DNA from 3 places in the Kitasatospora sp. NBC_01560 genome. Region 1 is predicted to be linked to each of the others. Evidence: riboswitches for the same ligand, from Rfam matches in the RefSeq annotation. Region 1 holds a riboswitch; each other region holds the start of a gene.
What was found. Region 1 has a riboswitch for magnesium ahead of OH807_RS40870 (CBS domain-containing protein). Riboswitches for the same ligand answer to the same signal wherever they lie in the genome.
Positions count from the first base shown of each region.

Region 2: it holds a riboswitch for magnesium, as region 1 does, so the genes downstream of both, OH807_RS03960 (magnesium and cobalt transport protein CorA) here and OH807_RS40870 (CBS domain-containing protein) in region 1, are expected to answer to the same signal.
Region 3: it holds a riboswitch for magnesium, as region 1 does, so the genes downstream of both, OH807_RS06250 (hypothetical protein) here and OH807_RS40870 (CBS domain-containing protein) in region 1, are expected to answer to the same signal.

Region 1 covers NZ_CP109364.1:9,571,563-9,573,814, forward strand. The annotation lists gene OH807_RS40865 (RimK family alpha-L-glutamate ligase) at 1-377, shown strand, start outside; M-box (ykoK) riboswitch at 820-993, shown strand; gene OH807_RS40870 (CBS domain-containing protein) at 1,274-1,840, shown strand; gene OH807_RS40875 (NRAMP family divalent metal transporter) at 1,837-2,252, shown strand, end outside.
Region 2 covers NZ_CP109364.1:905,745-907,996, forward strand. The annotation lists gene OH807_RS03955 (erythromycin esterase family protein) at 1-131, shown strand, start outside; gene OH807_RS03960 (magnesium and cobalt transport protein CorA) at 109-1,278, opposite strand; M-box (ykoK) riboswitch at 1,632-1,805, opposite strand; gene OH807_RS03965 (RimK family alpha-L-glutamate ligase) at 2,009-2,252, opposite strand, start outside.
Region 3 covers NZ_CP109364.1:1,543,048-1,545,299, reverse strand. The annotation lists gene OH807_RS06260 (hypothetical protein) at 1-176, opposite strand, end outside; gene OH807_RS06255 (hypothetical protein) at 195-425, opposite strand; gene OH807_RS06250 (hypothetical protein) at 515-799, opposite strand; M-box (ykoK) riboswitch at 1,172-1,346, opposite strand; partial or broken gene OH807_RS06245 (nitric oxide synthase oxygenase) at 1,699-1,851, shown strand; gene OH807_RS06240 (hypothetical protein) at 1,960-2,082, shown strand; gene OH807_RS06235 (hypothetical protein) at 2,098-2,252, shown strand, end outside.

The DNA.
Region 1 (2,252 bases):
AGCCGTATCTGCCCGGGGTGGCAGAAGGAGAACGCGCCCTGATCTTCGCCTCCGGCGCGTTCAGTCATGCGATCCGCAAGGAACCTCTGCTGACCGAGCCGGGGGTGATCGACAACGACCGGGTGCCACATCTCGGCGTCGCACCGTATCAGCCGACCGAAACGGAGGTCCGCACCGCGCTGGCGGCGCTGGCAGCGATTCCGTCGCCGCACGTCCCGCTGTTCGCCCGGGTGGATCTGGTGCTGGACAACGCCGGGGAACCGGTGGTCCTGGAGCTGGAGCTCATCGAGCCGAACCTGTTCCTTCAGAGCGATCCGGAAGGACCGGGGCGTTTCGTCAAGGCGGTGGCAGGGCGCGTCGCAGAACCACGGCACTGACTCGACGGCAGTACTCCAAGGCACTGACCCCCCGAGCAGGGCGGGACCTGCTCGGAAGAAGGCGTCCACGGTATGCGGCGAGCGTGACCGAGGCTGTGCTCGCCTGCGTGCCGCCTCCTCACCGGTCTCGCCGAGCGGCCACCGCCCTCCGGGTGGGCGGCCAGTTCCGACCGGCTCTTCCCCGGTATCCGGCCCGCCCGGCACCCCGCCCGGCACATCTGCGCCACCGTGCTGTGCCGGCGCCTCGGGTTGGCTTCCGGGGCCCTGGTGGCGGCGCGGCGTCATCCGCCTCGACCGGGACGTCCGCCCCGACGTCCGAGGCGAGGGCGTGACGTGGCGGGGCGGACCGTGGTGATCGGAATCCCGCTGTCCGAGCGAGTCAAGGTCCGGTCAAGGACTGGGTTTCGCGCGCCGGGTGGGCCTATCCTTGTGCGGGTTTGAACAGACACCTCGTTCGGTGAGGCGTCTTCACGGACACAGGCCACTGATCCCACCCGTCGAGAGACGCTCCGGATCAGGACAGGTCTCCCCGACCTAAGGGGTGACCCCAAGTGGCTTCCCGCGTGCTGCGGGACACGCCGTGGAGTGCCAAAGCTCTGACGAGTTGGGGTGCACCGGGTTGTCGCCCGGTTTCCCCTTGCCGTGCCGCTGCGACGTCGGATCGTGGCCGGATCGGGAGGAGGCGGGATGGACAGTAGTCCGGGCCACAGTCGGCCCTTCCTCGTGTTGTCCTCGCCGTCCTTCATCGGCCCGGGGCAGCCTCTTCTCCCCTGAACCGCTCGACTCGCAGCGACTCTTCCCGACCGGGCCCGCCCGGCGGGAGCTGTTGCCGTGCGCCGGTGTCACCCCGGGTACGGACCGCCGCGCGAGCCAGGGGCGCGGAGGTGGCTGCCCCGGTGCCGCCTGATGCCTCGCCCCAGCCGCCGGACGAGGCCGCCGACGCACTGCGCGACCTCCAGCCGGGCGAGCGCGAGAACCTGCTCGCCCGGATGCCGGCCGGCGAGGCATCCCAGCTGCGGTCACTGCTCACGCACCGCGAGGGCACCGCGGGCGGCGCGATGACCACGGTGCTGGTCACCGCCCGGCCCGCGCAGACGATCGCCGAGGTGCGGGCGGAGCTGGCCGCGCAGGCGGAGCACCGGACCGAGATCGACTCCGTGGTGGTGCTGGACGACGACGGCCGACTGGTGGGCGATGTCCCGCTGTTCGAACTGGCGGTCGCCGAGGACACGGCCGTGGTCGGAGATCTGGTGGAGTGGCTGGCCCAGTTCGGTCCACCGGTCACGGTCCGCCCCGACACCCGCCTGGCGGAGGCCGCCGACCGGCTGGTCGCCGCCCGCGCCACCTCCCTGCTCGTCGTCGACGGCACCGGGCGCCCGATCGGCCGGATCCTCGCCGACGACATTCTCGACTCCCTGCTGCCCGAGCGCGGGCGCCTGCACTTCCGGAGGCTCCTCAAGTGACCCGCGACCTCGACACCGCCCCCGTCACCGCCGCGCCGACCGTCACCGCGGCGCCGACCGTCACCGCGGCGCCGACCGTCACCGCGGCGCCGACCGTCGCCGCGGCCTCGCCCACCCGCCGCAAGGGCTGGCGCCGCATCGCGGCCGTCACGATGATCGCCGGCCCCGGCCTGGTCGCCGCCAACGCCGGAAATGACGCCGCAGGCATCGCCACCTACGCCAGCGCCGGCTCCCAGTACGCCTACGGCACGCTGTTCTTCATGGTGCTGGTCACCATCGCCCTGGTCATGGTGCAGGAGATGGCCGTGCGGCTCGGGGCGCACACCGGCAAGGGCCTCGGTGCGCTGATCCGCGAACAGTTCAGCCTCCGCCTCACCGCGCTCGCCGTGTTCTGCCTGGGGCTGGCCAACAC
Region 2 (2,252 bases), 8.7 Mb from region 1:
TCTCCCCCTGGTTCGGCTACGCCCCGCTCGACCCGGCCCACCTCGCGGCCGCCGACGGCCTCGTGTTCCTCAAGGACGTCCCGCAGCCGAGGTCGGCCGGGCGGACGGTCAGAGCCAGTCGCGGCGTTTGAACACCAGGTACAGCCCGGTGCAGACGAGCGCCATCAGGCCGATCGCGAACGGGTAGCCGAAGGCCCACTTCAGCTCGGGCATGGTGGTGAAGTTCATGCCGTAGACGGTGCCGATCAGCGTCGGCGCGAACAGGATGGCCGCCCAGGAGGAGATCTTCTTGATCTCGTCGTTCTGCGCGTGCCCGGCCTCGGCGAGCTGCTTCATCTCCTCGTTCTGGCGCTGCGAGACCAGGGTCGCGTTGACGGCGAGGATGTTCTGCAGCATCTGCCGGAAGCCGTCGACGCGTTCGGCGGCGTAGGTGGCGTGGTCGGCGACGTCGCGCAGGTAGCGCTGGAGCTCGTCGTCGGTGCCGTACTTGCCGAAACCCGCCTCCAGGCTCTTCATGATCTCCAGCAGCGGCCGGGTGGCCCGCTGGAACTCGATGACCTCGCGGGAGAGTTCGTAGATGCGGCGGGAGACCTGCGGGTCGCCGCCGAACACCTCGGTCTCGATCTCGTCGATGTCGTGCTGGAGGCCGGCGATCACCGGCGCGTAGCCGTCGACCACGGCGTCCAGCACCGCGTACAGCACCGCCTCCGGACCGAGCGCGAGCAGTTCCGGGTCGGCCTCCAGCCGGCGGCGGACGGCGGAGAGGTCGGGGGCCTGCGAGTGCCGGACGGTGAGGACGAAGTCGGGGCCGACGAAGAGGTGGATCTCGCCGAAGTCGACCTCCTCGACGTCGTCCAGGTACCGGGCGGCGCGCAGCACCACGAAGAGGGTGTCGCCGTAGCGCTCCAGCTTGGGCCGCTGGTGGGCCACGATGGCGTCCTCGACGGACAGTTCGTGCAGGTTGAACCGCTCGGCCGCCTCCAGCAGCTGTGCCTCGGCCGGCCGGAACAGCCCGATCCAGGCCATCGTGCCCGGCTTACCGGGCAGTTGCCGGTAGATGTCGGCGAGGCTGGTGGGCTCGGCGATGCGGCGGCCGTCGTGGTAGACGGCCGCGTCCACCAGCGAGCGCTCCAGCGTGGGCGGCTCGCCGGGCTGCTCGTGCCGCGGGTCCATCGAGTGCTCGGGGGCGGGCTGGGCGCACCCGGTGCGGGTGGGGGTGGCGGGACGGGAGAACGGACGCTTGCTCGCGCGCACTGCGCGCACACGCCAGTCGGACATGGCGGGGACCTCCACGGTTCGGTGGCCGCCGCTCCCGGGCACGTGGTGACCGGGGCGGGGCGGGCGGGGAGGCTCCCGGCCGTCCTCCACCGCGCACGGCGCCCGGCGGCGCCGGCCGGGTCAGCGGCGCGCGCTACGGCGGCAGGTGCGGGAGCGGTACGGGAGGAGGGGTGCCGGGGGCCAGGAGAAGAGCGGGACTTCCTGGGGGCGGGGCCGACTTCGACCCGGACTACTGCACTCCACAGCTCTCACCTCCTCGCCGCCGGACGGCCCGCACACCGGGCCGCCGTAACCAAGCCATCAGGAGGATCCACCCGGCACGGCCGCACACGGAAAGCAGCCGCAGGAACAGGTGGGCACCCCTGATCTCGTCAGAGCTTTGGCACGCCACGGCGTAGCACCCGAGGGTGCAGCCACTTGGGGTCACCCCTTAGGCCGGGGAGACCTGTCCTGAACCTGGGCGTCTCTCGACGTCGTGGGGTCAGTGGCCTGTGTCCATGGCGACGCCTCACCGAACGAGGTGCCTTCACAACCTCACCGAGTCTAGTACCCTCCCGGCCCTTCTTCCGACCACGGGCGGGGCCGCCGCTTTCCGCGGGCGGGCTGGAGCCCCGGGCGCGGGCGGTCCCGGGGCTCGTGCGGAGGCCGCCGGGACGGGCCGCTTCGGAGCGGTCCGGCCCGGCGGGGCGGCCCCGGTCGGTCCCGGTCGCCTCGGCTCAGCGGGCCCGGCTCAGCGGGCCGGTACGAGGTGGGCGGCCACGTACGGGACGGCGACGGTCTCCAGGCCGCCGACGCTCCCGAACGCCGGGTGGACGTTCACCTCGAAGACGACGCCGCCGCTCTCCGCGGCAAGGTCGACGCCGGCGAACGGGAGGCCGAGCGACTTGGTGGCGGCCACCGCCAACTCCGCAAGACCAGCCGGTAGTTCGGTCTCCGCCAGGACGGTGGAGGCGGCTCCGCGGGATTCGTTGCAG
Region 3 (2,252 bases), 8.0 Mb from region 1:
GCGACGGTCGCGGTCCGCAGTGCGGGGTCGACCACCAGGTTCCCGGGGGTGGCGCGAGCCGGTTCGGGAAGCCCGGGCGACCCGGCCTGCGGCGCCGCACTCCTGGTACGGATGGCCGAGGTCACGATGGTGCGGTCGGAGAAGATCACGTTCAGGCGTGGGTAGCGCACGACCATGTCAGGCTCCTTCTGCGGTCAGTGGTCGGGGTGCCAGGTGGCTTCGAGGCGGGTCGTGCCGTCGGTGGTGGTGACGGCCTTCCAGTGGGCCCTCATCCGGACCGGAGGGCCGGCGGGCGCCTGGGCGGCAATCGCGTCCAGCACCGGGCTGTCGAGCGGACTGGCGGCGAGCCGGCGGAGGATCCCGCTGACGGTGGTGCGCAGGCGTCCGGGAGCGGCCGGGGCGTGGAAGGCGGCGAGGGTGGCCATGGGTAACTCACCTTCGTGAGGGGGCGATGGGCATGCGAGGGCATGGCGCGGCCGAGTGGCTGGTGAAGCGGGGCGTGTCTGGCGGTTCGTCAGCAGTCGGACGTGCGTGCGGCGGCGCGGGTGAGGCGGTGTGCGGCGGCGGGCGGCAGGTTCGCGAATCGGGCGAGCCAGTCCGGGCGGTGGCCCTGGCTGGCCAGCAGGTAGGCGAGGTGGACGCGCGGTTCGTACGCCGAGGCGACGGTGTTGGGCGTGCCGGAGTACGGGCAGGTCCCGGGGTCGTCGAGGCGGTAGGAGCGTTCGATTCCGTCGTCCAGGGCCAGGGAGACGCGCGGACAGACATGCGGCGGCGCGAAGGACCGTGATGCGTCGTGCACGGCTGTGCCCGTCCTTCCACGGGGCAGGGCGCGGGTCAGGTTCCGAGCGGCGGAGTGGCGGACCGGTGAGGCAGTCATGACGTGGCTCCCTACCCCCTCGGCAGCGGGGGCGGTCGGGGCGCGCAGCAACGAATCCCCTGCGAACGCGCGCCACAGCGACCCCGCGAGCGGCATCGGGCCGTGCGGGGGCGAAGGCGAAGAGCGAAAGGGGTTACCGCGTGCCGGTGGAGTGCGAGGGCATGCTGGTGGGGGGCCGTTCGTGGCCCGGACTACTACTGCTCGAATCCATGTCTCTCGCCTCCCTCCGGCCGGCGGCGCACATCGTGTGCGCCGCACCGACGCGGCAAGGAGTACACCGGCGCGGCATGAGCCGGTACACCCCAACTCGTCAGAGCTTTGGCACTCCACGGCGTGATCCCCTGTGAGGGGGAAGCCACTTGGGATCAACCCTTAGGTCGGGAAGATCTGTCCTGAACCTGGGCGTCTCTCGACGTCGTCGGGTCAGTGGCCTGTGTCCGTGAAGACGCCTCACCGAACGAGGTGCCTTTCAAAACCTCGACAAGCGTAGACCCTGCCCGGCCATGCGGCTGCCACATTTGCTGAATCTTAACGCCTCGGTCACGCCCCGTGACGGACAGCGTCCCTCGGCCGGGCCGACGACTCGGCCGCCCTTCGGTTGCCCTCTTGGGTGACCTGCTCGACACGGCCGCCACCGACCAGGGACACGGGTGTGCGACCACCGGCACCCACCGACGGCCGGAGTCCCAACCACGGACAGACGGAAGAGCGGCTCCGTGGCCGACGTGTCCAGGCTGCCGCCGCCGCAGAGCTGAGGGCTGTCGCCCGCCCCACGGCCCACCGGAGGATCACCCCGCCGCCCACATCCCGCCGGCTACGAGGTGAACCCGGGAGCCGACCGCGCCGACCAGGCCGGAGTGTCCATCATCGACCACCACTTCGCCACCAAGCAGTTCGTGCGGCACGAGGAACGCGAGCACAAGAGCGGCCGCGGCTGCCCGGCCGACTGGTCCGCCATCGTGCCCGCGACCAGCGGCTCGACTCCCCCGTCTGGCAGCGCCGCTACGAGCCGACCAGGATGCTGCCCAACTTCTCGCCCCATCCCGCGCCTTGGCCCGCCTGCGCCGCCGAGGACTGAGTCGGTGACGCTCGGCCGGTTCGTGGAGCCGGCCGGGGCGGTGCTCAACCTCTGCGGCAGCGGCGTCTACGCGCTGCGAACGCTGCGCGGATCGTTACGGCCGAACCTCGTCACCTGGCTGCTGTAAGCCCTCACACCGGGCGTGGCGTTCGCGGCCCAAGCCGCTCGCCACGTCAGCCTGCCCGCCCTCACCACTCTCAGCATGGGCCTCGGCCCGTTGCTGGTGTTCCTGTGCGCCTCCGGCCGACCCAAGCGCGCCCGCAAGAAGAAGGCCCGTCGCAAGAAGAAGGCGAACCA